Regions from separate parts of the Shewanella sp. 125m-7 genome, predicted to be linked through region 3. Evidence: predicted binding sites of a transcription regulator. Region 3 holds the regulator's gene; each other region holds the start of a gene.

Region 1 (8,150 bases), on a different contig from region 3:
CAGGTACCAATGTAAGCTGGAGGTTAACCATGAACAAGGCACTTTTAAAAAGCTACGTTACAGGCCTGTATGCTAAATATGTGGGTGATTTAAAACTGAGCAACCATTTTGTTTCCGATAAAAGGTTACAGGAGTTTGTGGCTGATCTAGACCAGAGCGGCATGTTACTCGATGAATTTAATTGGAGTGAGTGGTATGACAATAGTTATATGGTTGATCGGCCTGAGTATATTGGCGATGCCTCACTTTATGAATGCCGGTTGCTATTAACGGCTATGGCGAGAATAGATAAGTTTAGCCCTGGCGTGTTAAGTAATATGCGCCGCCAAGGGGTGTTGTTTGCGATTATTGAGCGCTTTCAAACATTAAAGTGTCAAGAAGCTGTTTGACAGGAACGCGGTAATCTAAGCTCATATTTAATGGCATCGCGGCTTGACTAAGTCGCTCACCGATTTATCAATCTCGCTTTAAGACACCAACATTAGTCCAAAGCCTTAAATAAAGAACAGCCGCTTAATGCGGCTCTTCTTATTGTGACTGATTGCTATTAAGCCTAATCGGCAAACGGCACAGGCCTTGGTGTGTTTTTATTTGATGGCGGTAAGATTGGCAACACGATTTGTGGCTGCTCACCTGTTAGTGAATTTAAGAATGCCACCATCTCTTTAACTTCTTTATCAGACAGCGTTTGACCTAGTTGAATATCTGCCATGGTGTTAACTGCTTCTTCAAGCTCCCAAACACTGCCATCGTGGAAGTACGGATAGGTCAATTCGATATTACGTAGTGTTGGCACCTTAAATACAAACTTATCAGCTTCTTTGCCTGTTACAGCCTTTCTGCCTTCAGCTGGGTTATCGGTATGGAATGGTTTAACAAGACCCATTTTCATATACATAGTGCCGCCAACAGCAGGACCGTTGTGACAGCTTACACAGCCTTTATCTTTAAATAACTGGTAACCGGCTTTTGCTTGCTCGCTAATCGCGTCTTTATCACCCTGAAGGTATAGATCGAATGGCGCGTTTGGCGTGACTAAGGTTTTTTCAAATTCTGCTATCGCATCGGTGATCATATCCATGCTGATAGTTTTTGAGTCATAGACGGTTTCAAAGCGTGCTTGGTATGCAGGCATAGAACGTACGGTATCGACTGCAAGTTCATGGGTAAAGCCCATCTCTTTAGGGTTAGCGATTGGGCCCGCAGCTTGCTCTTTAAGATCTTTCGCTCTGCCATCCCAAAATTGTGCTAGTCCATATTCGGCGTTTAGAACAGTAGGCGAGTTGATTGGACCTTCTTGCCAGTTGTGACCAATTGATGTTGGTAACGCATCAACGCCGCCAGTAGATAAGTTGTGGCATGAATTACATGAAATAAAGCCTGATTTAGATAATCTTGGTTCGAAGAATAACATCTTACCGAGCTCAACTTTTTCAGGGTTTGTTATAACCGCCGCAGGAATGATTTCTATGGGCTCACTGGATGCATTTGAGCTGACAGACAAAGTAGAAAGAAGAGCGATAGAGAGCAAACTAAGCTTATTCATTTTAGCCTCAATTAAACATTACAATATATAGGGTTAATTTAAGAGGCGATAATAATGCAGTTTTATAAAATAAGGTAACGCTTTGTTTCGATTAGGACTATCGTTGATTTGGATTGATAAATTGCGAGCGATGTCTCAGACATCATACCTAATGTTAGGTAGGGTTGGTTAGTAAGTGCACAATACTGTGCTTTCAGCGTAAATGATAAACTCGAGAGTCTTAATACCCATTACATATTTAATCTGAACTCGGGTTATTTAGTACAGCTGCTATAAATAATCAATGATCTTGATGTGTGGTACGCTAATGTCACTTGATTCAAAAAAACAAGTTAATTTATAAGAGGGGGCTTACTTTTGCTTAAGTCGTCTCAATAGCATTTTCCTGTCTATCCATCGCGCCGTTTTACTTAAATGCGCTTGGCTCTTCTTTAACCACTGACGTGCCCATGGGTATTCAAGGCTAAGTATCGCTAAGCCTATGGGTAAAAGTAGCCATGCAGGTCCTGGGAGGACCACAAGTAAAGCACCTAAAATCGAGAGACAGCCTCCAATAAGTGTGATCATCGCTTTTTTCATCATCTGCTCACCTTTTTTATCATGATTTTTGCGCGCTTTTCGCTAACGTGTATATTTAGTGTAATCCAAAGCCAAGGTTCTGATTTGAATTAATTGTAACAAAGACTAAACCGAGATTTGGGCTTAGCTGGCTCTGCGCTTTCAATGCCTACCCAATGACATTTTTGGCTTTATGGTGCGTATTGACTAAAATCTTGGGTAGGTTAAACAATGTTGGTACTGACCCTCGCTGCGGGTTCACGATTACTGAGTCGCAATGTTTGAGTGAGGGTTTTGAGTATGCACAAGGCAAGATGTGAAAATGAGTCTTACTCTTCAATTTAAAAATCATGTGGCTTGGGTGAATTTTTTTAAAAGACAAGCTAAGGCTGCGGCTTGGTTACTGGTTTTATCCGTTTCTTACGGCGCTCATGCCGATACGCTGTATTTGGCGTCTGTTCATTGGCCACCCTTTTCCGGAGAGCAATTAAGAAACCAAGGTGCGTGTATTGCAGTAACTAAAGCTGCATTAGACGCGGTTGGACATAATGTTATCGTTGACTTTTACCCATGGAGTCGAGCGGTAAGAATGGCTTCTCGGAATGACTCTAAATATCTTGGTTACCTACCTGAGTATTCCTATCCAACTGATAAGTTTGTGTTTTCACAGTCGATGGGACGCAGTGGCTTAGGGTTGTTGGAGCAAAAATCTCACCCTATTAGCTGGACGCAGCAAAGTGATTTAAATCAGCACACCATTGGCGTGGTTCAAGGTTATGTCAACACCACTGAGTTTGACGCTATGATGGCACAAGGTTCACAGCCATTTGAGGTCGTGTCCTCTGATCTACATAATGTTAATAAGGTTGCTACTGGGCGTATTGACGCAGCAATTATCGATGAGCATGTTCTTCAGTATATTTTGGAACGGCCCAATATGGAGGGGGCGAAGCGTAAATTACAATTTAATAAAAAGCTATTGGTCTATAAAGAGTTGTTTATTGCCTTTAAGAATAATGAACAAGGCCGTAAGTGGCGAGATCGTTTTAATAAAGGTTTAGTACAAATTAACGTACAAGCCATTTTGGAAGAAAATATGAAGCAATGATGTCATTAATCTGTCCCTCAATTGACGCAATCTAACAGTATGCTGCGCTTATCGTCACTTGACCTTGTTGTGTAATGGAATGTTTTCCTTTTGAGCTTGATACCTTAAATAACCTTATTGCTTGTCATCCCTTATTGCGCGTAAAAACTCTGACAGAGGTTGATTTTGCAGGAAAGTTGTATCCGGTTATTCGGGCAGAACTTGGTAGTGATGAACCTAATATGCCAACGGTCGTTTTTATTGGGGGCGTACACGGTGTCGAAAGAATCGGCTCTCAAGTTCAGTTAGCCCTGCTAGCAAGTTTATTAAGTCGACTTGAATGGGATACGCAGCTGCAGTATTTACTCACTCAGGTACGGCTGTCTTTTATCCCTATCGTTAACCCTGTTGGACTATTAAAGGGCACTCGTTGCAATGGTCAAGGCGTAGACTTAATGCGTAACGCTCCAATTACGTCCTCTGATAAGGTCACTTTTTTGGTCGGAGGGCATAGAATATCGCCTTGGCTGCCCTGGTATAGAGGTAAGTCAGGTATGGAGCGAGAAACTAAGGCTTTAGTGAGCTATATGAAGTCGCTGTTGTCGACCAGTTCTAGTGTTATAGCGTTAGATGCTCACTCTGGGTTTGGCTTATCCGATCACGTATGGTTTCCCTATGCCAGTAGTCAAAGCCCGATGGAGAATATAGGGCGGGTGTACCAGCTCAAGCACGCCTTTGAATCGAGCTTTCCGCATCATAATCATTATCGTTTTTCTCCCCAGAGCCTCATCTATCAAACTCACGGTGATATTTGGGATTATTTAATTTCCGAGGGCAGCAATGTGCCTTTTATTCCACTAACGTTGGAGATGGGATCTTGGAGTTGGGTAAAGAAGAATCCGCGACAATTGTTTAACTTTGCAGGTTTGTTTAATCCTCAAAAAACGCACCGATACCATAGGACGTTACGTAAACATACGGTATTTATGCAATTTTTAATAGATATAGCTGCGAGCCGTACATTGGAAAATCTTACAGTGAAGCAACTGCACAAACTTGATCTGCTTGCCTATCAGTTATGGTATGACTAGCTCCAAAGCTCAAGTATCACGGGGTTTATTGCTAGAAAGCAAGGAGGAAGCGAATGGCGACAGTGGTGTTGTTACGAGGATTAATGCGAGATAAGCGCCATTGGGGGGAGTTTGAGCTCACTCTGCGACATAGACTGTCTGGTAAACATAATGTCAGTGCCATTGATACCTTGGGCAATGGCGATTTAGTTAATCAACCAAGTCCATTGAGCATAGCTGCGTATGGCGATGAGATCTTAAAACAATTCGAACTGATGAATCAGTTGAGCCAAACAGGTCAAGTTGAAGCTAACGTATTTTATCTAGTGGGATTATCCATGGGAGGGATGATTGCGCTAGATTTAGCCGCGAGACAAGGCCCCGAGTTAAGTTTACAGCGCTCACATCAGCAGCAAAGTCATGGAAGGCACAGGGCCTGCATGATTAAGGGCGTTGTGGTTATTAATTCCAGCGCCGCTAACTTATCCCCTTGGTACCAACGTTTTCAAATTGGTGGCGTAATTTCAGCCTTTAGACGACGAATTAAAGGTAGAACGATAGCGAATATAGCAGATCAAGAGATCATAGCTGCTAAACTTGGCCCTAGTGATTTCAGGGCTACTAATCTAAAAGCTAGTGATATTAGTATTATAGAGTCAATGGTGATTAGCTTGACGAGTCACAAACACGGTAACAGTATCGATTTGATCAAAAAATGGAGTCAATATCGAAAGCAGCTTGCAACACGGCCTGTGAATACATTACGGCAGGTATTAGCCTGTAGTCGCTTTAATTGTCCAAGCCGAATAAGCGTGGCAGTAAAGTTCTTTTATGGCGCTGAAGATACGTTAGTTAGCCCTGAGTGCACCTATCAACTTGGTAGGCATTATCAAAGTGAACCTATGGCGTTTGAGGCGGCGGGTCATGACTTGAGTCTCGATTGTCCAGATAAGCTTTGCGATGCATTAATTAAGACTTTTGGTTTAGATATTTAGCGGGTTTTACTCTGTTTTGACTTCTTTTTATGCTTATTTTATATCCATTTTGTACTTGTTTGATACATAGTCGAGCTTAGTTGTTAGCTAAGGTATGCGTTACCTAACAATTCGCTTTTTAAGCTGCACCTATACGCCTGTACTTATGAATGGGGCCTATAGATGCAGCTAGAGTGGGCAGACACTGAACTCTCTCATCAATGCATTAGCTGAGGGGCTCAGGCCTTAGCGACGACCGTTTGGCCAATTGGGGTTAAGCTTAAAATCGCCAATTTTAAATGCTGTAACGCAAAGGGGATGCCGATAATCGTAACTGCGCATGCAAGTGCATGGGCGATATGTCCGATTGCCAACCAAATACCAAAAAACAACAACCAGATAATATTACCCACCATGCCAAATGCGCCGGTGCCAATATCTTCAGCGCCTGTTAGTGTGCGTCTATTAATTGAATCTTGTCCAAATGGCCAGAATGTCATTTCACCTATTACAAAGCAGGCTCTACCGAAGGGAATGCCGATAATACTGATAAAACACAGTAGCCCTACAAACCACCATGCTAGACCCATAACAAAACCACCTAAAACAAACCAAGCAATATTAAATACAAAACGTAGCACTGCCATTAACGGCTCCTTATTTTTATCCTCACCTTGAGGTATACAGGATATAAGCGATTTTCGTGCCAAAATTTAAGTGTTTGTTATATTTGAAATAAAATGGGGTAAGCTAAGGCTGATATGAGTGCTTTGACTAAAGCTTAGCGAGTTTGGCTAATTGAGCTCGCTTTCAGCGCCTTTGATCCGCTTAAAAATCCGCTGCAAATTTTTTAGCTAACGCTAAGTTGCTATTACGTCGTTAGTTTTTTAATCGTTTTTTTGAATATCTTTACAAGGTGTTTTTAGAACTGTTGCATCACTCACGTCTTAAGGATGTCGCGAAACTTGTTATGGGTTTACAATAAACCTTCCAAATCGTGCATTTACCGCTTAGATATCTGAGCGTTTATCTACTATAAATCAATCTTTAATAGCGATTATGGCTATTAAGTTAAGCCGTTGTTCTTTTGAATAGAAATAGAGTGAGTTTTTTGTGTTTGCAGATACCCCGATAGAAAGTATAACGTTTAACGGTTACCCAATCTTCGTCAAGCGTGATGATCTATTAAGTGAAGAATTTTCGGGCAATAAAGCCCGTAAATTCGCTTATTTTCTTGATAATGATTTTCCAGGTAAATCGGGGCTTGTTGGTTATGGCTCGCCAGTGGCTAATTCACTTTATTCAATGTCGGCACTAGCCAAACTAAAAGGTTTAACACTCGACTTTTACGTTGATCACATTGCCGAGCAAGTATTGCTATCGACTAAGGGGAATTTTGCTGCCGCAACAGCGAATGGCGCTAATATCATTGATCTGTCAAAAGTTGCAGACAGACAAGAGTTGAGCGTCATTGAGTATATTGAACAAAAAGTGCTTCCTGATAGGAATGAACTCTTGTTTGTTCCAGAAGGTGGGCGTTGTGAATACGCAAGGTACGGCGTGCATAAGTTAGCCCAAGAGATTGTAATGTGGGCGAAAATGCAGGGTTTACACGAGTTACGGGTGTTTTTACCGTCTGGTACTGGGACAACTGCTGTTTTTTTAAGTGAGTATTTTGTTTTAAATACGCTGACTATTGAAACAAATATCCAAGTATATACTTGTGCTTGTGTTGGTGGGCCAGATTACCTAAAACAACAATTTTGCCAACTTATCCCGAATGCAAACCTTCACCCAAAGATAGTCGAGTTGGATAAAAAGTATCATTTTGGCAAGTTATATAAACCTTTTTACGATATGCATAACAAGCTATTAGACTCGGGGATCGAGTTTGAACTGCTTTATGATCCGTTAGGTTGGATGTGCGTTGAAAAGCTAATAGAGCACGAAGCTGAATTGGCAACGCTTTATATACATCAAGGTGGATTATTGGGTAACGCGACTATGTTACCAAGGTATCAACGCAAGTACCCGTAATAGACATCAAGTACCCATAATAGCAAATACATTGTCCGGCCAATCTTTTACGCAAATAAAAAACGATAAATAGCGGTGACCAGTACTGGGCTGAAGTTGATTGAGATAAGGTAGATTCCATTTGGTTAGGCTATATACCGTGATGGGTATGGCCTAAACCAAATGAATGCGACTAAATAGCTGATTAGATGTGTCAGTCCTATTCGTTTGCCTATGAAGACAAACATTCGATACGAGTGAGAGGAGGTGTATCGAAGAGTCAGTTATACTATTTTTAGCTTATTTGTTGCTAGACAATAACCATTTCATAAAGTTAAGCGCTTCAATACGCTTAGAAAATGTTTGTCTGTTTTTGCCTTGGCTGTCGGTAAAGGCAATTGATGTTTTGTTGACTGAAATTGAATCGACTGGAAAGTTAACTGTAATTTCGTGTCCGTTTACTAGGTATGACATATGGTCACACTCCTTCTATTTTAAGCTACCTTAATTTAAGGTAATGCTTTATAACAATAAGATATCCTTAGCATTTTTGCGAAAGATGAATTTTAAGTTCTATTTGAGACTACTCATCTTTTGATGCTTATACAAGTGGCTCGCGTTTAATTATGTGTGTAAATATGTTCGCTATGTCGCAAAAATAATACAAATACAAGCTGCTGAGCAGTAAAGCATAGTGTTATGACAGTTACATGACCGTCAATAAAGATGATTTAACCTGTTGAGATAACGCTTATGTGGGGATCAAACGACGAATCGTGGATTTACAAAAAGGCGGTGAGTTCTATCTAAATGGGTCTATCTTAAAAACTGTGCGAATTATATTCAGCACAAATAGTTTGTCAAGCAAATATGTAATTTATTTTAAACTTTATTGTCGT
Region 2 (8,150 bases), on a different contig from region 3:
TCTCGGTGTCATTAGTAAGTATGAACTATCCCCACACAAGATGATGAAACTTGCCGCCAAACATTCAATGCATATTAATGAGTTACAAGTTACCGACATGATGGTAGCAAAGGATGATTTAATGGCGTTAGATTATCGAGAGGTATTGACGGCCAAGGTCAGCGATGTAGTCAGAACGCTACAAGAAAATGGCTTACATCATATGTTGGTTATCGACCATCAGTTGCACCACATACGTGGGCTTATTTCGGCTAATGATGTGGCCAGAAAGCTCAAGGTGCCGATTAATATCCAAAAGCCACCTTCATTTATGCAGATTTTTAAAGCCACAAAATAGTCTTAGGCCCCAAGCCTATTCATATAGCGATACCGACTTGTGCCAGACGTGACTCAATACAAACGTTAATGAGTGGCAATGGTAATTAATCCAAACGGTGGTGAGTCTAGCCATTAGTCAAATTAGGTTAACCTCAACCTATATCAACATATGAGCCTTAGCCAAAGTAAGTTGTATTAGTCGTATTCGACGTACTTTGACTAAGGCCTCAAGCCTACTCCCTCAAGCAAATAGCAGTACAGCGTGCGCTATATTTAATTTGCACCACGAAACAATTAAAGGCTATGCTGGGTACGTTAGCGTTATGTAGATCTTTGCCTGAAATCATACATTCCTGACCTATGAGGAGTCATGCATTGACCTTCTTATCTCCCCTGCGAGCATTTTCGACTCTGAGCGTAGCTAGCGTGCTGGTTTGCATTCCCTTCTCCTCCTTGGCAGATCAATGGCACTTTAGTTTTGATAATGACGTGGTTATTGGCCAAGATGGTGATTACTCCAATGGCTTTGTCTTTGGCTGGCAAGCGTTGCCTCAAACTGACTTTACTCAAGCTCCTTGGCCATTTAGTTGGCAACAAAGTTTGCGCCTAGCCAGTCATAGCAATACCGCCCAGTGGGGAGCTAAGGTCTACCAAAGGATGTGGACCCCAACAGAGATAGAGTTTGACTATGCTCAGCCCCATGAACGCCCTTATGCTGGTCTACTAGAGCTTGAAAGCTTTACGGGAAGTTTTAGTCAATCATTAGCGCAAAAGAATTGGTTTAGCATTGGCGTTATCGGGCCGGCATCAGGTGCCCAGGCCATGCAAGAGGTAGTACATAAAACAACCGCGTCAACACCTCCTAAAGGCTGGCAATATCAGGTCGAAAATCAACTGACCGTACAACTGGCTTATGAAGTGGACCTATTGGCACTGCGACGACAAGCCACTGATGATAGCCAGTGGGAACTCAGCGGTTACAGCCATAATATGCTCGGTAATTTTCGTTCAGAAGCTAACTTAGGCTTTACGCTGCGCTGGGGCGATGACTTAGCCAAAACATTTGGCCAGCTCAGTAGCCAAGCTGGCCATTTGGGTCAATATAGCACTAGCGCCCGTCAACATGGCAGCTGGACGGTATATGCACGTGCGCAGGCGGGTTACCGTTTTAATGATCTGACCATCGACGGTGACCTTCCCTACGATTCCTATATACAGATAAAACATCAACAAGCCCGAGCAAGTACAGGGGTTATCTGGGCATTCCCTACTTGGTCAGTTAGCTGGAGTTTCGATTTATATTCTAAAGAGTACCAATCAGATCCCGATAAATGGCACGGATATGGAGTGCTTAGTTACAGTTTTTTACTATAACTCAAATCAGCTAGCTCAATCAGCAGCACACTTCAGTTAAGCGCCCTTATCGTTTAACGGAAGCTGCATTGCGGTAATTAAAAGCTAAAGGCCCAGCCTATTTGTGGCCCCTTTTCAATAAAGTCCATTTCATATTTAACACCATCGACTTCTGAATCATTGCCAATCTGTAAATAGCGGTAGCCAACCCATACATTATGCAGGTGTCCAAACCGATATAGAGCCGATGCATTGAAGCCGTAATCACGGTCATTGTCGCCATAGATTTTGGTATCAGCCCCTACTGATAACCCCCATGACTCCGTCACCCAATATCGATACGTGGCCCCTACTAACCAATCAAAAAGGTGTTCATCAGCAACAGGAACCGACGTATTAATATTAATCAGCCCATCATTACTCAGGGGTTTTACGTTAAGATCTATTTTACTAAACACATGGCGGACACCAGTAAATAGCCGCAGGCCAGGGGTCACTTCATAGCCCGCTAAAAAATCGTTAACAGCCAAATGCATATCGGTTTCAACATTGTGTCCCGGTGAGATAATACCACCGGTGATCGGGCCTTTAAGGCCTTCTGTTTGGCTATCACTTTTAATCCTTAAGTAATTAACTCTAAGGCTATAGAGCCAATCTCCTTTTTGCGCATACAACTCCCCAATAACACCAAAGTTCAAGTTATCAATAATATTCTTAAACGGCACATCAATATCGACTCTTTCTCTGTCAGCAGAAATAGAACCTGAAATATCCGGTGCCCAAACCATTGGGAAGGCGATTAAATAGCTCCACTCATCTTTGCCCTCGTCATACGAATCAGGACCAAGCTCATACTCTTCACTCGCAAAGGCCGCGAAGTGAGTCATTAGCATGAGCAATACCATAGAAAGCTTTTTCACCAACAATACTCCTTGTCGTTTTCGACTATATAGTTGTTATTGTTATTATTATTGTTAATCGACCCAATGTAACACATCTTTAATCACCGACCAGCGGGGCTTTTTCGGTTTAGCATTTTCACCTAGAATCCAATAGCCATATAGCTTATCCACATAACCTGAAGATTTTTGCAGCTCCAACCAACTATTTAAAAAAGTTTGTAGTGAAGCATTGTCACGGGCCACCGCATAAGATGCTGGAAATGATTTAATCTCTTCTCGATTATACAGTGTGGTGTATTCTGGATATAAGATGGTCCAAGTTTTCCCTGCCTCTAGACTTATCAACAGCCCATCCCAATTCTTACCATCATCCTCAAAAAACTGGCGATCAGATTGGATGGTGTCAAACTCCATATTGGCAAATGTCTCCTCTAAATGAGGGATAATCGAGTAACGTCCAACCGACGCGATGCGGATCTTATCGGCCTCGAGGATCTGCTTGTCAGTTTGAAACTCATCTGCGCGGTAATCTTTCACCACAAAAGCGTAATGCAGATCCAGTACTGGAGTCGTAAAGCCGACTAACTCAAGCCGTTGGGTCGTCATCTGTAATCCTGATATCGCAATATCAAACTGGCCTTGATTGATCCCCTCTAAAACATTACTGAAAGTATAAGGAACAAATGCAATTTTAAGATCCATCTCTAAGGCTAGCTTCTTCATTAGCTCAACATCAAACCCCACTAACTTATTTTCTGCATTGTAGAAAGAAAACGGCACTTGTATTGGGTTATAGCCGACTCTAAGCACGCCGCTTTCTTTTATTTGTTGTACGCTGCGTGGTCCATCAGCTACTGCTAAATCAGCCCAATTGTATGCGGTTACTTGATCTGGCACTTTTTCCGCAGCGCTCATCTGTGCCACGACATCATCCATCTCATAGTCAGTATCAACTATTGAGCTTAATAGCCAACTCGCTCCCAGCAAGCTCAAACCAAATACAACCGGAGTTAAAGCGCTATAAATGACTAAGCGTTTCATACTGACTTTAGCAATGCCCACCAGCATAGCCGTACCGCCTACAGCTAATATAAAGATATTCATTGCCGCTAATAATGAGGTAAAACGACTCGTAAATAGACTCGAAACCATATATAGCTGAAATAGATCAGAGGAAAGCTCTAATGAATCAAGCAGCATTGGAATGGTTAAATAAACACTGCCAAATAAACTCACTAACCCATTTATCGACATAGGCAGGTAAGTTAAAAAGTCTATCTCCGAGCCAGAAAACCAAGCCGCAAACAGCACAAAAACAATCGTGAGCAACTTTCCAAGGTTCGGAAAACTAAATACCACCGGAATAATAATATTGGCATAATCATCACTTTGCTGGCTGCCGATATTATATTTATGGAATAACTCTTTAGTGCGCTCGATTAAAATCGGGATCACGATAAAAATATTTCCAGCAGCAAATGCTGTGATCATGGCATCTTTTGCAATACCGGTTATATCACGGTAAGAGAATGGGGTGATCACCGCGAGTATGGCCGGTAATACCCAATACGTTAAAATTATCGTCATCACCACATGCGCAACAAAATACACCTGTAGTTTTTGAAACTCATCAAAGTCCATCGTCCCCGCCGTTGCTGCTGTCATGGCGAAAATACCTATAGGCATCAACTTGACGATGCTTTGAGTCACTTTATTAAATGATTCTCCCAAAAGCTGCATCGGCTTCATAAGTGAGTCTTTGTTATCGATAGAAATTAGCGCAATACCTGTGGCAACGCAAAACACAACAATGGCTGGTATATAGCTATTAGACAACGAGAAGAAAGGGTTCGATGGAATATAAATATCCAATAAATTGACTGAGCTAGGATCTTCTAGTGCTGTTAAACTAAAAAACTCACCAGCCTGCCAATCGGGAAAAGTGTACTTAATAAAGTACATTGTCATTAGACCAAAGAACCAGATCACCAACATTAGCTTACCGACTTTCACACCGAGCGATTTAGCTTGCTCCATACTTAGACTGCCTAAGCTAGAAATCAAAGATACGATAATGTAAGGAATAATCGTCATCTGCAGTAACTTGATAAAGGCATCACCTATCACTGACATCCAAGCTAACATCTCACCGAAAAATAACCCTGCTGCGATACCTGCCGCAAATGACAACAACACCAAGGTCGACATGCTCATTTTTTGTTTTGGCTTATCGGTATCCTGGGGCGCTTGTTTTGGCTCTACCGCTGCAGCTTTACTGGTCATTTAATGTCTCCTTGCTGACCCATATCTGCTGCCTCACGTTGACAGTCATTAATGGCGTCTTGATAACACTTAAGGTACTGTAAAATCTTATCCTCTGGCTTAAATAGCTTAGCTGCTCGCTCTCGCCCAGCCTCACCCAAATTTTGTTGCATCTGCGGATCAGTTAAGATGTGCTCCATTGCTTTTGCCATACCTAGCGCATCATCAGGATCAAACATAAAGCCTGTTTGGCCTTGAGCAACAACCTCAGGAACACCATCGACGTTGCTGCTAACGGTAGGAACGCCGCAAGCCATTGCCTCAAGTAACACCATACAGAAAGACTCTCTATAACTCGGTTGGATCATGCAGTCAGCATTAGGAAGATAATGCTCAACATGGGTAACATCTCCCACAAAGACGACATGCCTTAAAATCCCCAACTTTTCACATTGCTGTTTGATGCCATCAATGTCGGGCCCACTACCCAGCAATACCAGTCGCGCTTTGACTTTTCTAAGTAACAGGTGAAATGAACGGATCACGGTATCGCTGTTTTTCAGCGGCCTAAAGTTAGACACATGCATCACAATTTTCTCATCGTCTTTGGCTAACTGTCTTCGGGTATTGATATCCGCATGCTCTGGCGAAAAGACATCCAAATCAATAAAGTTATGGATAACATCAATCGACTTACTTTTATCAAAATGACTGTAGATATAGTTGCGTTGATAACTTGAAACCGTGGTGACTTTACTGCTTTTATGGATACTAAAACGGTTAAGTGGATATAGAGGTTTATCTTGACCAACAATCGTCACATCAGTGCCATGAATGGTAGTGATAGTTGGGAACTTATGTTCGGTGATTTCACCTGCTAAATATGCACAAAGAGAATGGGGAATAGAGTAATGCGCATGCACGACATCTAACTTAAATTGTTCCACTACTTCAACAATTTTGGCCGTTAATGCGAAGGTGTAAAGTGGATCGGCAAAGAGCGGATAATTAATCGCTTCTACTGAATGAAAGAATAAGCGTTCTGAATCTTCTATCAATTTAAAAGGTCGTACACTGGAAATAAAGTGGACTTCATGGCCAAGCTTTGCAAGCCCAAGCCCTAATTCTGTTGCCACGAGCCCCGATCCACCAATACTGGGGTGGCACACTATCCCTATGCGTATCTTCGACATAAATTTATCGCCACAATCAAAAGAGTTAAAAAAATGTTACCGCGCTAGAAAACTTAGCATCGTTAGAGACTTAATCCAAGAGAATAATGACTGGCTACTTTTACGGTAAAAAAACTCACTCCTCTAGCTTCAACACAAGACTCATCTACTGATATCAATCCCTATTTTTGTTATGAGGTCATCATTTTTCAGCCATTATTTGAATTGCAAAATGCGAACACTTAGCTCAACCCCATCAAGATAACCGCTTAACCCCATGATAAACAAAGCATTAGCTTTATGGCACAGCTTATGCTTTATCTCATTACCTCGATAATAGGACCGTGAGAGATGCATAATGAAAATATCCACATCAATGCCATTAAAATGCTGGCCCGCTTTACTTATTTGTCTGTTTGTTTCAGCTAATGTTGTTTCAGCCAATGCCAATGCATCTGACCCGTTTAGTGCATGCCCTACTGAAGCCTTTGTTATTCAAAAACAGTCCAATACCCCAAAGAATTACGGCGTGAATCTCGCAACGGGTAGCTATGTGGTGTTGTCTGAAGACATGGGAACGGGGAATGGGTATAACGGTGTAGGATTTAACTATCATGATAATTACCTTTACGGATGGGATTATGCGACGGGGTCATTAGGCCGTACAGGTAACGATTATCAAATCGTCTCTCTTTCTATTAATAAAGACTCTTCAGCTGCCACTGCGGGCAATTTCTTTGTGGGCGATATCGCCATCAATGAGAATGTTTGGTATGGCTATAGAAAAAATAAAGGATTATTTAAAATCCCCCTCGATAATCCGACGAGCTACACCATGGCTCTCGTGCCAGGCAGTGCGGCCTTTGCTAGCTATAACATTACCGACTTAGCCTTTCATCCCACCGATGGCTATATGTACAGTATCAGCAATGGCGCTTCAGGTAAGCTATTAAGAATCGATCCCGCCACAGGCGAATCGACCAACCTTGGCACCGTCATTACATCAACGTCAGGTAGCTTTACCTTTGGTGCACAGTTCTTCGACCCTAATGGCAACCTGTATGTCAGCAACAACAGCAATGGGTATATCTACAAACTCAATGTTAACTCAGCCTCTCCCAGCGCAGTGTTATTCGCCTACGGCCCTGCATCCTCAAGTAATGATGGTGCCCGCTGTGCCTTAGCCGAAGTCATTATCGGCGATGATGTCGACTTTGGTGATGCCCCCGACTCCTACGGAACCCTTTTAGACGCAAACGGTGCTAGGCACACCATCAGCGATAACTTGTATTTAGGCACCAGCGTCGATAATGAGTCCAATGGTTATCCATCACCACTGAGTGATGACGCGAGTGATCATTCCGATGATGAAGATGGCGTATCGATGCCAACCGGGTTTGAAGTAGGTGAAAGCGCGATTTTATTGGTTACCGCCAAGGGTAGCGAGGGCTACCTAAATGCATGGTTTGACTGGGACAGAGACGGCAGCTTTAGCTCCGATGAGCAGGTCATTACTGGTGAGAGTGTCAGTGACGGACTAAATACCATTAGTATCGATGTGCCTAGCTGGGCAAAGGCTGGCTCAGCTTGGGCGCGCTTTCGCCTAAGCACACAACAAGTAATCAACCCAACCGGTGGTGTCGGTGACGGGGAGGTCGAAGATTATGCCGTCACGATAACAGAAACCGGAGTGACTATTAATTACTACCCCTCGTCTTCCACTTATACCACCCTCGCCTTTGAAGATCTTTACCCAGATCAAGGTGACTTCGACATGAACGATGTGGTTGTTCAGCTACGTATTATTGAGTACGTCAAAAACGATAACGTTAGACGTATCGGCTTCGAGGCACAATTAGCCGCCATGGGCGCCGCTTACCACAATGGCTTTGCAGTCCACTTACCCGGCGTGAGTCGCAGTAAAATTAAAGAATCTGTCATCAGCTGGTCTATTGATGGGGTCACTCAAACAGAGTCACCACTTGAAACGGGGCAATCTAACGCAGTATTCGTGTTTACTGAAGATCTAAAACAGTACGTAACACTCGAGCAAGGCTGCCTATATCTGCGAACAGAAACGGGGTGCGAGACCACCTATAGAACCACTTGGTCATTTGAGATCCCCTTTGAAAGCCCTGTAGAT
Region 3 (8,150 bases):
GTGAAGCCAGTCACGGTGATTTAGGCGTTTTAAGCGAAAATGACATCGTACTGGCCATTTCTAATTCGGGCGAATCGAGCGAGATTTTAACCTTAATGCCTGTCATTAAGCGCATGGGATTACCTATGATATCGGTAACGGGTAAACCTGATTCGAATATGGCAAAACTGGCCCAATTGCATCTTTGTATTGAAGTGCCAGAAGAAGCTTGTCCACTTGGACTTGCGCCAACATCGAGCACCACAGCGACGTTAGTTATGGGTGACGCCCTTGCGGTTGCACTATTACAGGCTCGCGGCTTTACTCAAGATGACTTTGCACTGTCTCATCCTGGCGGAAGTCTTGGGCGTAAATTACTATTAAAAGTCAGCGATGTGATGCACAAGGGTAATGAGTTGCCGAGTGTACAAGATGATATCTGCATTACCGACGCCCTGTACGAGATCTCTAAAAAAGGTCTGGGCATGACAGCGGTTGTCGATGATAGCAACACTTTAGTCGGGATCTTCACCGACGGCGATCTGCGCCGAGTGATTGATGCCGAGGTCAATTTAAGAACCACGCCAATTGCAGAAGTGATGACCAAAGGGTGCGTGACGATTACTGATAATGTACTTGCAGCAGAAGCATTAAAAGTCATGGATACTAAGAGTATTAATGGCCTAGTGGTGATTAACGATAAACAACAGCCAGTAGGCGCATTAAACATGCTAGATATGGTAAAGGCAGGAGTAATTTAATATGTCTAAACAAGGCTTATATGGCCCTATTAGCGATGATATTTGGCAAGCTGCTAGCAAAATCAAGCTGCTGATTTGCGATGTTGACGGCGTATTTTCTGATGGCCTGGTTTACATGAGTAACAGCGGTGAGGAACTTAAAACATTCCATACCCGTGATGGATATGGTGTGCGCTCGGTATTATCTGGCGGCATCCAAGTGGCTATTATCACAGGACGTAAATCACAAATCGTCGAAGACAGATTTACAGCCCTTGGGGTCACTCATATCTACCAAGGAGTCGATAACAAGCTTGCACCTTATAATGAGCTACTATCACTTTATAATGTTAGCCCAGAAGAGGTGGCTTACATAGGTGATGACATGGTCGACTTACCCGTTATGCAACAAGTTGGCCTTTCTGTTTGCGTGGCCGATGGTCATCCATATGTTAAACAACACGCCAAGATGACCACACATATTAAGGGCGGCCACGGCGCGTTACGTGAGCTCACTGATTTACTGCTATTAAGCCAGGATAAATTCGACTCGGCCCACGGGATGAGTATATGAACCGCGTTACCCTAGCGATTATCCTCTTTTTTGGTACTGCACTTTTGCTATATTGGCAAGTTCAGTCGAAAAAAAGCGAACAAGAGCTAAATATCGATATGAGTCAGCGACCAGACTATATTATCGATGATCTACGCAGCATCGAATATAACGAGTTAGGGTTAATCAACAGCGAAGTAACCGCTAAACACATGGAACACTTTGATAGCGTCAATATGACCTATTTTACTGAGCCTGTTTATCTGATTTACCCCGATGACGGTCAAGCCCAATGGCGGCTTCAAGGCGCTAAAGGCAGTCTCAATAATATGACCAGTAAGGTAACCTTAGAAAACAATGTTATTATCGACTCTATTAGTCCAGAAGAGCCGATTCAGACCCTAAGCACAAATTATCTTGAGCTTGATCTGAATACCATGATCATGACCTCAGATGAAATGATCCACGTCACTGGCAACGAATTTGTCATTCAAGGCTTAGGCTTATATGCCGACCTGAATGCCCAGAGTGTAAAGCTAGTCAGCCAAGTAGAAGGGATCTACGAAGCTAAGTAACACTCCTATAATTGAACACTTTTACACTCAGCTAAAGCGACAGGCTTTAGCTGAGTAGAAGGACACTATGAAATACAATCAATCTATCCTTGCGGGCCTATTTTGCCTGCTCAGTTTTAGCACTGTCGCTAAAGTCGATGATCTGCAGCAAGAAGTAAAAATCGCCGCTGCAAGCCAAGAGGCTGACATTAAAAACAATCAAGTTATCTTTTTTGGGCCAGTCGAGGTTACTCAGGGGTCAATTAAGATGAATGCTGATGAGCTACGAGTCTTTTCAAAAGAAGATAAGAGCGGCAAAACACTGGTAGCGACAGGTAACCCGGCGACTTACACCCAAATGATGGAAGATGGCCGTCCAGCAACAGCCAGCGCCAAAGAGATCCGTTACGAGCTAGCGACGCGCACACTGACCTTAGTCGGCGAAGCGACACTAGAGCAAGATGGTAGCCAAGTCACGGGTAACCGCATCAAATATAACATCAGTTTACAGCAGCTTATTGCAGAAAGTACCGGTAAGGGCGACGACAGAGTTATCACCATCATTCAGCCTGAAACCTATCAAGAAGAAAAGCCTGAAACGCCAGTTAATAAGCAGGAACAGCAATGAGCCAGATCACCTTAAAAGCGGTCAACCTTGCTAAGAGCTATAAGAATCGCGCCGTTGTGCAAGATGTCAGTTTAACCGTAAAAACAGGACAAATTGTCGGCTTACTTGGCCCGAATGGCGCAGGTAAAACGACCACTTTCTACATGGTTGTTGGCCTAGTACAGAGTGACAAAGGTAAGATCTTTATCGATGATGACGATCTAACACTCGATCCAATGCATTTACGCGCCCGCAAAGGTATCGGCTACTTACCTCAAGAAGCCAGTATTTTTAGAAAATTATCGGTGCGCGACAACATTATGGCTGTTTTGCAAATTCGCGATGATATCAATAACGAGCAACGTGAAGAGCAATTAGAGCATCTGTTAGAAGAGTTTCACATTACCCACATCCGCGACAGCCAAGGTATGGCGCTGTCAGGGGGGGAGCGTCGCCGAGTTGAGATTGCCAGAGCACTCGCGGCCAACCCTAAGTTCATTTTATTAGACGAGCCGTTTGCAGGTGTTGATCCGATCTCAGTTATCGATATTAAAAAAATCATTGAGCAGCTTAAAAGCCGCGGCTTAGGTGTATTAATTACTGACCACAATGTTCGTGAAACATTAGACGTTTGTGAGCATGCCTATATCGTAAGTCACGGAAATCTCATTGCCGAAGGCACGCCTGCTGAAATCTTGGACAACCAACAGGTTCGTGCGGTGTACTTAGGTGAACAATTCAGGCTATAGTTAATTCACAGTATGGAAGCTAATAAACTCAATATGGAATTCTTTCCAATAAAAATCAAACTATTGAGTTTTAGAGCTACCTTCGCCAATTCAGCGAGCTTAAACGTTTAACTACAGTGTAGGGAATAGCGGTACGATGAAAGCGTCACTCCAGCTCAAAATGGGTCAACAGCTCACCATGACTCCACAGTTACAACAGGCGATCCGTCTGTTACAACTGTCTTCTTTAGAGTTACAACAAGAGATCCAACAAGCATTAGATTCTAATCCGTTACTAGAGTTAGATGAAGAGCAATCAGATGGCGACATGGACAACAGTGACGATCCATCTTCAAGTGATTCTAATGACCTAGATCTAGATAGCGCCAGCGTTGAAACCTCCGATGCCATGACTCAAGACTCTATGCCAGATGAACTGCCAATGGACACGACTTGGGATGAAGTCTATACCGTTTCTTCTAATTCAAGCTCAGGCGTGAGTCGTGAAGACGATATGCCATTTCAAGGCGAGACGAGTGAAGGATTATATGAGCATCTCGAGTGGCAAAAAAATCTGACTCCATTTTCAGAGAATGATCTCGCTATCGCCACCGCTATTATCGACGCCATTGATGAGCGCGGTTACTTAACCCAAAGCTGTGATGATATTTTAGAGGCGATGGGCGATCCTGAAACCGAGCTTGATGAAGTCGAAGCCGTTTTAAAACGCATTCAACATTTTGACCCCATTGGCGTTGCAGCGCGTGATCTTAGCGAGTGTTTGCTTATCCAATTAGCCCAGTACGCCGCCGATACTCCGCATATTGATAACGCTAGACTACTGATTAAAGACTATTTAGACCTGATTGCTGGACGTGATTTTAGGCAGTTAATGCGTAAAACTAAGCTCAAAGAGGATGATCTGCGTGATGCTATCACACTGATCCAAACCCTCAACCCGAGACCAGGGCTCGCTATTGCCCGTAGTAAAGACGAATACGTGATTCCAGATGTATCTGTTAGCAAGAAAAAAGGTCGCTGGGTAGTAGAGCTTAATCCTGATTACATGCCTAAAATTAATGTTAACCAACATTATGCCTCTATGGCTCGTAGCACCAAAAATCAGGCCGATGGGCAGTTTATCCGTGGTCATTTGCAAGAAGCTAAATGGTTTATTAAAAGCCTTGAAAGCCGTAACGACACCTTGCTAAAGGTAAGTAACTGTATTGTGAAATTCCAGCAAGGATTTTTTGAATATGGCGAAGAAGCCATGAAGCCTATGGTACTAAACGATATTGCTGAAGCCGTTGAAATGCACGAATCAACCATCTCACGCGTTACCACTCAAAAGTATATGCATACCCCAAGAGGTATTTTTGAACTCAAGTATTTCTTCTCCAGCCACGTAGGAACAGATGATGGGGGGGAGTGTTCATCAACAGCAATTAGAGCATTTATTAAGAAGTTAGTCGCAGCAGAAAACCAAAAGAAACCATTGAGCGATAGCAAAATGGCGCAACTTTTGGCTGAACAAGGGATTAAAGTTGCTAGACGTACGATTGCAAAATATCGAGAAGCAATGCTGATCCCCCCCTCAAACCAACGTAAGAGTTTATAACTCAAAATTAGGCACTTGGAGGATCGATATATGCAAATCAACCTGACAGGACATCACGTCGAAATCACGGATTCATTGCGAGGTTATGTAGAAGAAAAATTTACAAAGCTTGAACGACATTTCGATCAGATCAATAATGTGCACGTTATTTTGAATGTACAGAAAATGCAGCAAATTGCCGAAGCAAAAATCCACCTAAAAAATGGCGAAGTATTTGCGACTTCGGAAAATGCGGATATGTATGCCGCAATCGACTCCCTGATAGATAAACTAGATCGTCAGGTAATTAAACACAAAGAGAAGCTAACTAAACACTAACGATGGAACTAAGTACCGTTCTGCAGCCGGAGTGCACTACCTGCGCCACTCCGAGCAGTAAGAAAAAGGTACTGGAATTAATCAGCGATATTGCCGCTGTCCAGTACCCTACCCTTTCTTCACAAGAGATTTTTGAAAGTCTGTTGGCGAGAGAAAAAATGGGTAGCACGGGTATAGGTAATGGTATAGCGATTCCTCACGGAAGGCTGTCAAATATCGAGCGTCCAGTTGCTGTCTTAGTTAAATGTGAGGTTCCAATTCCATTTGACGCTATAGATAAGCAGCCTGTCGACATTCTATTTGCCTTATTGGTGCCATCAGAACAGTGCGAGCAACATTTAGCTACGCTGTCCTTAATGGCAGAAAAACTCAATGATAAAGCCGTAGTTAAGCTGTTGAGAAAAACCAGTAATGAGTCTGAGTTATACCAAGTCATTACCCAATAATTAACTACTCAGGTCTTTACGTTATTTATTTTGTCGAAACGAAAAATAGATGATTTAAAGGCCTAAGTAATTATTACAGCAATATTATTTATTTTTTTCATCTGCTCAACCTCTTGCTTTCAACTTTAAAAAAGTTACTCTATACACATATGTAACATAGTCACAAACCCCAAACATTTAGTTTAATTTCTATCAGGTAGTCATACGATGAAACTTGTTTTAGTCTCAGGTCGCTCCGGTTCAGGCAAGTCTGTTCTATTAAGAATGCTAGAAGATCTCGGCTATTATTGTGTCGATAATCTGCCACTGCCTATGATGGGAACCTTACTCAAAGAGTTATCAGGCAATACTAAGCTTGTGGCTATCAGTGTGGATATTCGTAACCTGCCTGACAAGAAAGATGAACTGGTTAAGCATCTTACTTTTCTGCCTGATGGGGTCGAGTTACTGAGTTTCTTCCTTAACTCGAGCGATGAAGTATTGCTTAAGCGCTATAACGAGACTCGTCGGCTACACCCTTTATCTCACGATAACATTTCACTTAAAGAAGCTATCGAATTAGAAGGCCGCTTACTCGAGCCGCTCGCGAATATCGTCGATCATTACATCGACACCTCAAACTTAAACATCTACGATCTTAACGATCAGGTGCGCGAGATCTTGCTTGGCAATGTCGACAAAGAGTTGATGATCAACTTTGAGTCATTTGGATTCAAGCATGGTATGCCAACTGAAGCTGACTTTATGTTTGACGTGCGCTTTCTACCCAACCCACATTGGGAGCCAGATTTGCGCCCGATGACGGGGCTCGATAAACCCGTGCAAAATTTCTTAAATGAACGACCAATGGTGAATCTGTTTATTAAGCAGATCGAAGATTTGCTAACAACTTGGTTGCCCGATCTAGAGCGTAACAATCGCAGCTATCTCACCATTGCGATTGGCTGTACAGGTGGCCAACACCGCTCGGTTTACATAACCGAGCGCCTCGCGGCTCACTTCAAAGATGGCAAGCACAAAGTACAAGCCCGTCACCGAGAGCTCAAAAATGCCGACCATTGAACGTGAAGTCACCATCTGTAATAAGCTTGGTCTTCACGCTCGCGCCGCAACAAAACTTGTGATTCTAGCCTCTGAATTTGAAGCCGAAATCACCATCATTCAAGGTGACAAACAAGCTTCTGCGACGAGTGTACTAGGCTTATTAATGCTCGAAACCGGGATGGGTAAAACGGTTCAATTACTTGCGACAGGGGCCGATGCAAAAACGGCGCTCAATGCTATTTGCGAATTGATAGACGCTAAGTTTGACGAAGATAATTAATTAGTTATTTTCCCATTGAATATCTTCGTTATCGCACACACATTCTCTTTAGTTAAGTTATGATAAGCGCCTTTAAAACTACCCAGTGAGGGAGCCATGCCGATTGAAGTCTTAGATAATGAAACAACAGACCAACGTCTCAATCAGCTGACTCAAGCATTAGGCAATGGCATGTTTGTCCATGTTCGCAACATGTTGCAGGATATGGCCGCATCGGATATTGCTTTTATTCTCGAATCTTCACCACCTCGCACCCGCCAAGTGCTATGGCAGCTGATCGATCAAGAGCACACAGGTGAAATTCTTGACGAACTCGGTGAAGAACTTAAAGACAGCCTGATCAAACAGATGAGTCCAGAGCGGGTTGCAAAAGCAGCTGAAAGCATGGACACAGATGACTTAGCCTATATTCTTCGAAGCCTACCAGACAGCGTTTTTAATCAAGTATTGCAGTCGATGAGCAAGCAAGACCGGGTGCGTGTCGAGCAAGCGCTGTCGTACCCAGATGACACCGCTGGCAGCCTGATGAATACCGATACGGTAACCTTAAGGCCCGATGTCAATATCGATGTGATTTTGCGCTACTTAAGAATTCGTGGCGAACTGCCTGATGCCACCGACATGCTATATGTGGTCGACAAACAAGATCGTGTGTTAGGCGGTGTACGTATCGCCGACCTGCTGACCTGTGATCCAAATGCCTCGGTACGTGAAATCATGATATCGGATCTAGAAGCGATCCCAGTCGGCATGTCTGACACCGAAGCGGCGCAATTATTCGAACGTCACGACTGGGTATCAGCTCCAGTCATCGATGATGACAATAAGCTACTAGGCCGTATTACCATCGATGACGTGGTCGATGTTATTCGTGAAGATGCCGAGCATTCAATGATGGGTATGGCGGGCATGGACGACGACACGGACACCTTTGGTCCAGTGTTAAAAAGTACGTTTCGCCGCTCGCTTTGGTTAACAGTGAACTTGTTCGCTGCACTGCTTGCCGCATCGGTCAGTAACATGTTTGAAGGTACGATTGAGCAATTTGCCACTATCGCTATCTTGATGACAATTGTGCCTAGTATGGGCGGGGTTGCCGGTAACCAAACGCTCGCATTGGTGATCCGCGGTATTGCCTTAGGCCAGATTGGCCAAAGTAACTCACGCTGGCTTATCGGTAAAGAGTTAGCCATTGGCTTCCTCAATGGCTTGCTATGGTCTGTTCTCATTTTTGCAGCTGTATGGATATGGAAAGGCGATATCGCCTTAGGAGCCTTGATTGC
Region 4 (8,150 bases), on a different contig from region 3:
TGGTTCCTATTAAACGACGTAATGAAATGGGTCTGTGGTTTATATTTAATAGACCAGTCGTCTAGTGAGTAGTTAAAAAATACCCGCCATTAACAGACATAAGCATAGGCGGGATAGATAGATTTGTTGGCTATTTCAGCACCGTTGCTTTCAATGTGACTCTTTCAATAACGAGACTGGATGTGCCAACAGGACTTTGGTCACCTGCAATACGCGCGAAATAACATTTGGATCTCGAGATAATTTGTTTCTTAAGCTGGCACCTAACCACATCTGATATAAGGTTTCTGCGGTATCGGCGGCATTCATTTCCGGGATAGAAGCATCGTTAATACCTGCTTCAATACAAGCAGCAAGGCGAGCAATCACCGCCGACGAGCCTTTGTCTAAGGCGAGACGCATTGACTCAGAAAGATCGGCAACTTCGGCACTGAGCTTGACCACTAAGCATTTCTGGTCAATGCAGGCATCACTTTGGGTGCTTTGCCAGCGTAACCAGTAGCTCATCAATCTCTCTAAGCCTGAGCCATTCTCTGGCGCAAATAGGCTGTCGATAGTGTTTAAGTAGGTTTTAAAGTAGCTGTTAATGATCTCTTCACCAAACAACTCTTTGGATTTGAAGTAGTGGTAAAAAGAGCCTTTAGGCACATCGGCAAATTTTAAGATCTGCGATAGGCCGACGTTAGAAAAGCCTTTGCTCGAAATCAGGCGATAGCCTGAGTCGATAATATGCTGACGTGTTTGTTGAGGAGCTGTTTTCATAGTAAGCAGCCTAACACAATTAGACCGGTCGTCTAGTGAATTATTCTTTCTATATTTTTGAGCAAGTTGAATGCCGCTATAGCGGCAATGTATTACGCGAGAAGTTTTGCTTTAACACGACGGTAGATTCGATCCCGGCGATACAATTTAGACTGCCAAGTGATTTTTTTACGAAGCTTTCATAACTGAGTAGGTCGCTGGCAACGATTTTTAACAGGTAATCATGAGCACCAGTAACCACTGAGCACTCCATGACTTGCTCTAGATTTTCCATGCTGTCTTCGAACACGATCGCATGTTTATCTGAGTTTTCTTTCAATCTGACAAAGGCGTAGACCATGACATTGAGTCCTACTTCTTTGGGATCGATTTGTGCCGCATAACCGCTAATCACACCCGTTTGTTCTAGCTTTCTCACGCGGCGAAGGCAGGGGGTATCCGACATATTTAACTTGGCAGCGAGCTCGCTAATCGCGATACGGCCTTGACGTTGTAATATGGCGAGTATGTTGCGGTCCTTGTTATCCATAGGAGGCCTTTTTATTTTTCGTGGTGAAAATCGGTATCAATTAACCATTTTATAGGGGATCTCGACCTTAAATGGAAGCTATTCGCGCCAGTTTATCGATTTACACCATAGGGATCCTGCTAGGCTAAGTGACTATGGATTACTGCACAGTCTCATCGAAAAAATAAAAATAAGGACTAACAGATGACGCAAAATACCCAGGCATTCGATCATTGGATCCGCACGCGCTTTGTTGAACTCAATAGTGAGCTTGAATCTCTTTATACTGAGCAGAGCGATAGGGCTAATGTTGAAGGTGTTGGCGAGCATTTAAAGCTGCAACTTGAATCTGAAGGGCGCGAGCTGATAGCCAGTTTGCTGGTCGAGGGAAATACTGACGAAGGCTTTGATCATGCTTTTGATCTGCTTGGTAATGTTGGCCTGTATATGGCGGCATGCCGTAGGCACGAAATTACCGAGCCTTCACGAGAAACCGTCTCGCCCCTCACTGAAGCATCCACACTTGCCATGCATATTGGCGCCTCTATTGGCGTGACCCCAAGATTTGCCACCGCGCACCTCACAACTCATAACCGTGCACATCAAGGTGTGTATAAACGCTTTACCGATTTAGATGCTGAGAAGCTGTTTGTTGATTACAACACTAAAGGCATTTTAGCTTACAAGCGTGCCGCCGATGCACTGTTAAAAATCCAGCCGTTAGGCATAGATCATCCTATTGCTTACGATCTGCTGGTAGCCGCTAAGCAGGCATTGAAGGATGTGATTGAGTCAAATCGAGTCCTGTTTCAACAGCTTGATGCCGATGATTTTTTCTACTGCGTGAGACCCTATTACAAACCTTATCGTGTCGGTAGCCAAGTCTATCGCGGCGCTAATGCGGGAGATTTTGCCGGGATTAACGTTATCGATATGCTGCTGGGATTATGCGCGGCCAATGAGCCGGGTTACTCGCAGATGTTGGTAGACAAATTTCTGTATATGATGCCTGAAGATCAACGTATTTTACGTGACTGTATGCGTCGTACTAGCTTTATGGATGAGTTACTAAGCATGACTCATTTTAGGCATGAGCCTTGGTATCAACAAAATCTTACGTTGTTTCTTGAGGTGTGCACTTTGCACGGCGAAACCGCGATTCAGCACCACAATGAGCTGGTGACTAAGTATATTGCTCAGCCTTCAAAGAATATGCAGCAGCAACATATGTCAAAAGTGACCGCGAGCGGCCCACCTTTAGCTGTATTACTCAACTCATTAGAGAAATTACGTGATAGACGTGCAGCGGTTAAACGCAGTGACATCCGAACTCGCTTTGATGACATTTTAACGCTAAAAGCGAGTCTGGAGGCCGAGTAATATGCAGTCTTTTAAAGATGATTTTTGCTTAGCGCCAGGGAGTTACCTGCTGAACCATTCGGTGGGGCGGCCATTAAAAGATGCCGAGCAAGCGTTCTCAAAGCAATTTTTTTCGCCTTGGCAGGTGTCTGGGAGGGAGCCGTGGCAAGACTGGTTACAGATCATTGAACAGTTTACTGCCAATTTAGCCAAATTGTTTAATGCACGAGCGGAAGAGTTTTGCCCTCAGGTGAACCTCTCTAGTGCACTGACAAAATTGGTGATGTCGCTAGAGCAGCTAAGCCATAAAAATGCAGTAGTACTTATGAGCGAAGTAGACTTTCCTAGTATGGGATTTGCGCTTAAAAAATCCCTGCCACAGGGCTGTGAGTTACGTTTTATTCCAAAAGAACTGGATATAACTGATGCTGAAGTTTGGCTATCGCATATCAGCACCGATATCGATTTAGTGTTTGTCAGCCATGTGTTTTCCAACACTGGGCAACTGGCGCCGCTAGAACAGATTATTAGCGCTGCTAAGTCTAATAATGCATTAAGCCTTATTGATGTGGCGCAATCAGCAGGTATTGTGCCGCTCGACTTACAGACTTTACAGCCTGACTTCTTAATAGGCTCAAGCGTTAAATGGTTATGTGGTGGTCCTGGCGCGGCTTATTTATGGATAAACGCAATGCATATTGACCATTGCCAACCCAAAGATGTGGGCTGGTTTAGCCATGAAAATCCATTCGAATTTGATATCCATGATTTTCGCTATCATAGCAGTACACTTAAGTTTTGGGGCGGTACGCCATCGATAGCCCCCTATGCGATAGCGGCCCATAGCATAGGTTACTTTGCCAATATCGGTTCTCATAAGCTTCGTGAGCATAACCAATGGTTGATTGATGTTGTTGCTGAACAGTTTGAGCAGGAGTTTGTATCTCCAAGGCTTGAGGCAAAGCGAAGTGGTACGCTAATTTTAGATTTTGGCGCTAAGCAACAACAGATATTAACGGCATTGCAGCAGGCGAATGTGAGCGTGGATCTGCGTAGCCCAGGTATTCGTGTGTCACCGCATATTTATAATGATATGGCCGATATGGAGCGCCTATTAGCTGTGATTAAAAGTTGTTGATGATTAAAGCGGTGGATGTCATGAGGGGGCATAGATAATTAAGCAGGCACTGAAAAGTGCATAGCAGGCGTTAAGGTTAAGGTCTGCTATGCACTTTCAATTTAAGGCTTTACAGAGTTTAAATACACTTTGCGGTAATTAAATTCTTGATTGAGATGGTTCAATTCACCAATAGAAAGCTTAGTGAGCAATGTTGCACCTTTGTCGTCAGTGACGAACTTTTTGGCGGTGCGATTAACAAAATCTACCACATAAACACTATCGCTTTGCTGTGCTACTGCCGCTTTAAGTGCCGTTAGGCTTGAGCAATCGTTACATTCTGTAATTGGGCTCATGCCTGCAAGACTTGTAGTAGAAAGTAGTAGTCCTGCACTTAATAGTGCTACTCGAGTTATTGTTCTTGTCATAGTAGGTTCCTTATTACTTGAATGGTGATCTTCGTCACACTTTTAATTTAGGCGATAGTTTAGACAGTGTCCAGTAGTATTTGTTATTAAATTGTTGTTTAATAATGCTTTGTTTAGGCGTTACTAATTTTGCTAAGGCGATTTTAATCGATAAAAATGAGTCAAATTAGGCGCTAAATGGGGCTTACCTATCACTGATGATTGCTTGATGGTAATCATCAGGATGTGCTTTTAAGGAAGTTTAATGAAGATATTCATGCTGTTACTTAACCTATGTTGTTTCAGTGCTTCAGCCATGGATTGGGATGTTCAAACGCTAGCTGCTGATGCATCTTTTAGGGGCAGTGCAGTACGAGATGGTATCGCTTGGGTAACGGGGAGCGATAACCGTGTCTATATTTCCAATGATCAAGGTAACACCTGGCAAGATGTATCAGTTAAAGATCAGCCTTTGACTGACTTTCGCGATATCGAGGTGTTCGATGCCAATACGGCAATTGTTATGGGGGCGGGTGAAGGGGATTTATCTAAACTGTACATCACCGAAAACCAAGGCCTAAGTTGGCAGTTGCTGTTTGATAATCCAGATGAACTCGGTTTTTTCAACTCAATCGCTTTTTGGGATCGCAATAATGGCTTATTACTGGGTGATCCTGTTGGTGGCTGCTACGTCATATTACGCACCTCTGATGGCGGTAAAACTTGGCAACGAGTTGCTCAAGGTGAGTTGCCAAACATGCTCGATAAAGAGGTCGCTTTTGCTGCCAGCGGTAATACCTTAATTGTTGGCAAGCGCGGCAGAGCGTGGTTTACCAGCGGAGGCTATAGCAGCTCTGTCTACCGCAGCGCCGATTCAGGCAAGCATTGGCGTCGGCGCCCACTCGCGCTTTATGATGATACTCAAACTGCCGGTGGCTATGCGCTGGCATTTAATCATCTAGATGATCTATTTGTGCTGGGAGGCGATTACCTGCAGCGCGATAAACATGCTGCCAATATGGTCTATAGCAAAGGTTATGTTTGGCATAAAGCGACTGGTACTACACCTGGGCTACGCACCGCTATGGTGTGTTATCAAGAAACCTGTATCGCTACTGGTAAGCTATCGACCGATATCTCAACAGACCACGGCTATAGCTGGCAACCGCTGTTAATTAATGGGCTGGCTCAGGGATTTTTCACCCTAGCAATAGAGGGAAACACCTTAGTGGCTGGTGGGCATGATGGCCGAGTCAGCATGTATCGTTTTGATGATTAGTTGTTTTTCGAGATTACATAAGTGCAATAAAAAAGCCCCAAACATGACTGTTTAGGGCTTTAAGGCTAACCACTTGCTTGTGGTTAGTGAGTCAACTCAGAGGATTACAAGCTGTAGTAAAGCTCGAATTCTACTGGGTGAGTTGTTTGGTTGATACGCTCAACGTCTGCAGACTTTAGTTTGATATAAGAATCGATAAAGTCGTTAGTGAATACGTCGCCACGAGTCAGGAACTCACGGTCAGCGTCTAGACACTCAAGTGCATTTTCTAGTGAAGTGGCAACAGTTGGAATTTCAGCCGCTTCTTCTGCTGGAAGATCGTATAGATCTTTATCCATCGCTTCACCTGGGTGGATCTTGTTCTGGATACCGTCAAGGCCAGCCATTAGCATTGCAGAGAATGCTAAGTATGGGTTAGCCACTGGGTCACCAAAACGGATTTCGATACGACGACCTTTTGCACTTGGTACCACTGGGATACGGATAGAAGCGCTGCGGTTAGCTGCAGAGTAAGCAAGCATCACTGGCGCTTCAAAGTGTGGTACAAGACGCTTGTACGAGTTTGTCGATGGGTTAGCAAATGCGTTGATTGCACGAGCATGCTTAATGACACCACCGATGTAGAATAGAGCTGTTTCGCTCAATCCGCCGTACTTGTCACCCGCGAATAGGTTAACGCCGTCTTTCGCTAGAGACTGATGCACGTGCATACCGCTACCGTTGTCACCAACGATTGGCTTAGGCATAAATGTCGCGGTCTTGTTGTAAGCGTGAGCAACGTTATGAACAACATACTTAAGTACCTGAACTTCGTCAGCCTTAAGGGTTAGCGTGTTGAAACGTGTTGCGATTTCGTTCTGACCCGCAGTTGCTACTTCATGGTGATGCGCTTCAACAACTTGGCCCATCTCTTCTAGTACTAAACACATAGCACTACGGATGTCTTGTGATGAGTCAACAGGTGCAACTGGGAAATAACCCCCTTTAACGCCTGGACGGTGGCCTTTGTTGCCGCCTTCATAGCTAGTACCTGAGTTCCAAGCCGCTTCTTCAGCGTCAACCTTGTAGAAACAACCTGACATGTCAGCGCCGAACTTAACATCGTCAAATAGGAAGAATTCTGGCTCTGGGCCAACTAATACAGTATCAGCAATACCCGTTGAACGTAGGTAGTCTTCCGCTTTCTTAGCAATAGAGCGTGGGTCACGGTTGTAACCCGTCATAGTGCCTGGGTTTAGGATGTCACAACGGATGTTTGCAGTGGTTTCTGCCGTGAAAGGGTCAAGTACAAAGCTTGCTGGATCAGGCATCAATACCATGTCTGATTCGTTAATACCTTTCCAACCTTGGATTGAAGAACCGTCAAACATTTTACCGTCTTCAAAGAAGTCAGCATCTACTTGGTGAGTTGGGATTGTAACGTGCTGCTCTTTACCTATCGTATCGGTAAAACGTAAATCAACAAACTTAACTTCTAATTCTTTTAGTTGTTGTAAAACTGATTCTGCTGACATTCTAAAGTCTCCGAGTAGGGTAAAGGGTCGTCCCTTTGTTTTATCTTTAATGTTTAGCGCTTAATGCGATTCTGGCTTTCATAAAGCGAGACTCGTGCCAATATCTTAACCGATTGATAATTTTGGTTAAATTGGTTTTCGCTGCCGAAATTGATATTAGCTTTGCACTGTTATGGTGCGGGCTGCGGATCGATATGGTGCACGCGCTATAACGGTGCGCTCGCAATTTAGCCTGCAATTTACTGTTGGCGTCTCGCTTTAAATCGTTACACAGAATAGCTAAGGCATAAGCAATTTTATAGGGTGTAAGTCAAGGAAATAGCATCCGAATGTCGATAAGTGTTATTGAGATTAAAGACAGTCATTTAACTGCGGGAATATTGAGCGTATTTTAGTGGCTTGTCAGCAGAAAGAACCGCCTAAAACAGCCAAAATGTTGAATATAGTGGAGGACTTTAAGCTGACAGACACTATTAGTGTCATAAGGGGGATGTATAAAAAAGTGTATGAAAAGCGGACGTTAAGGCGAAAAAAACCAATGCGAATAGGTTATTTTTAACGATTGGTCAAAAATAATCCTGTGAGATAGTGACGAGCTAGAGTAGAATGTCACGCTTTTTATTGCAACTACTATACTAGATTGGTTTTAGTCGTTGTCAGTAACCCCCCCCTATATTTTATACCGATGGTAAGAGGTTTAGCCGTGTTAGAGAATTTACGTAACATCGCCATTATTGCACACGTTGACCATGGTAAGACTACCTTGGTTGATAAGTTGCTGGCGCAGTCAGGAACCCTTGAGTCTCGAGGAGAAGCCACTGAGCGGGTGATGGATTCAAATGATCTTGAAAAGGAACGTGGTATCACGATTCTGGCCAAGAACACTGCCATCAAGTGGAACGATTACCGTATCAACATCGTTGATACCCCTGGTCACGCCGATTTCGGTGGTGAGGTAGAGCGTGTTCTATCTATGGTTGACTCAGTATTACTACTAGTTGACGCAGTAGATGGTCCAATGCCACAAACTCGCTTCGTGACTAAGAAAGCTTTCGCTCAAGGCCTAAAGCCAATCGTTGTTATTAACAAGATTGACCGTCCAGGCGCACGTCCAGATTGGGTTATTGACCAAGTATTTGACTTGTTCGACAACCTAGGCGCGACTGATGAGCAACTAGACTTCCCAATCGTTTATGCTTCTGCA

What was found. The regulator sigma-54, encoded in region 3, starts transcription at its own class of promoters, with help from an activator protein. The targets are predictions, from matches to a motif close to GTTGGCACGNNNNTNGNNT.
Region 1: a site for sigma-54 is predicted at 5,928-5,946, ahead of ACVBIL_RS06235 (YccF domain-containing protein). Genes of this name have one in related genera too.
Region 2: a site for sigma-54 is predicted at 6,307-6,325, ahead of ACVBIL_RS11850 (LruC domain-containing protein). Genes of this name have one in related genera too.
Region 4: a site for sigma-54 is predicted at 7,030-7,048, ahead of glnA (glutamate--ammonia ligase). Genes of this name have one in related genera too.

The regions. Positions count from the first base shown of each region.
Region 1 covers NZ_JBRILQ010000009.1:14,006-22,155, forward strand. Annotated here, with positions in the region: gene ACVBIL_RS06205 (DUF6508 domain-containing protein) at 30-389, shown strand; gene ACVBIL_RS06210 (cytochrome-c peroxidase) at 554-1,546, opposite strand; gene ACVBIL_RS06215 (PGPGW domain-containing protein) at 1,898-2,128, opposite strand; gene ACVBIL_RS06220 (substrate-binding periplasmic protein) at 2,427-3,212, shown strand; gene ACVBIL_RS06225 (M14 family zinc carboxypeptidase) at 3,287-4,282, shown strand; gene ACVBIL_RS06230 (alpha/beta fold hydrolase) at 4,336-5,256, shown strand; gene ACVBIL_RS06235 (YccF domain-containing protein) at 5,475-5,882, opposite strand; gene ACVBIL_RS06240 (1-aminocyclopropane-1-carboxylate deaminase/D-cysteine desulfhydrase) at 6,349-7,272, shown strand; gene ACVBIL_RS06245 (hypothetical protein) at 7,552-7,725, opposite strand.
Region 2 covers NZ_JBRILQ010000022.1:58,800-66,949, forward strand. Annotated here, with positions in the region: gene ACVBIL_RS11825 (CBS domain-containing protein) at 1-337, shown strand, start outside; gene ACVBIL_RS11830 (lipid A deacylase LpxR family protein) at 694-1,692, shown strand; gene ACVBIL_RS11835 (hypothetical protein) at 1,770-2,591, opposite strand; gene ACVBIL_RS11840 (cation:dicarboxylate symporter family transporter) at 2,646-4,856, opposite strand; gene bshA (N-acetyl-alpha-D-glucosaminyl L-malate synthase BshA) at 4,853-6,028, opposite strand; gene ACVBIL_RS11850 (LruC domain-containing protein) at 6,366-8,150, shown strand, end outside.
Region 3 covers NZ_JBRILQ010000006.1:88,065-96,214, reverse strand. Annotated here, with positions in the region: gene ACVBIL_RS04525 (KpsF/GutQ family sugar-phosphate isomerase) at 1-740, shown strand, start outside; gene kdsC (3-deoxy-manno-octulosonate-8-phosphatase KdsC) at 742-1,293, shown strand; gene lptC (LPS export ABC transporter periplasmic protein LptC) at 1,290-1,847, shown strand; gene lptA (lipopolysaccharide transport periplasmic protein LptA) at 1,915-2,454, shown strand; gene lptB (LPS export ABC transporter ATP-binding protein) at 2,451-3,182, shown strand; gene ACVBIL_RS04500 (RNA polymerase factor sigma-54) at 3,319-4,779, shown strand; gene hpf (ribosome hibernation promoting factor) at 4,810-5,097, shown strand; gene ptsN (PTS IIA-like nitrogen regulatory protein PtsN) at 5,100-5,543, shown strand; gene rapZ (RNase adapter RapZ) at 5,751-6,605, shown strand; gene ACVBIL_RS04480 (HPr family phosphocarrier protein) at 6,592-6,867, shown strand; gene mgtE (magnesium transporter) at 6,964-8,150, shown strand, end outside.
Region 4 covers NZ_JBRILQ010000003.1:43,321-51,470, forward strand. Annotated here, with positions in the region: gene ACVBIL_RS01980 (TetR/AcrR family transcriptional regulator) at 151-762, opposite strand; gene ACVBIL_RS01985 (Lrp/AsnC family transcriptional regulator) at 839-1,291, opposite strand; gene ACVBIL_RS01990 (PrnB family protein) at 1,475-2,650, shown strand; gene ACVBIL_RS01995 (aminotransferase class V-fold PLP-dependent enzyme) at 2,652-3,767, shown strand; gene ACVBIL_RS02000 (hypothetical protein) at 3,869-4,174, opposite strand; gene ACVBIL_RS02005 (WD40/YVTN/BNR-like repeat-containing protein) at 4,419-5,432, shown strand; gene glnA (glutamate--ammonia ligase) at 5,537-6,946, opposite strand; gene typA (translational GTPase TypA) at 7,650-8,150, shown strand, end outside.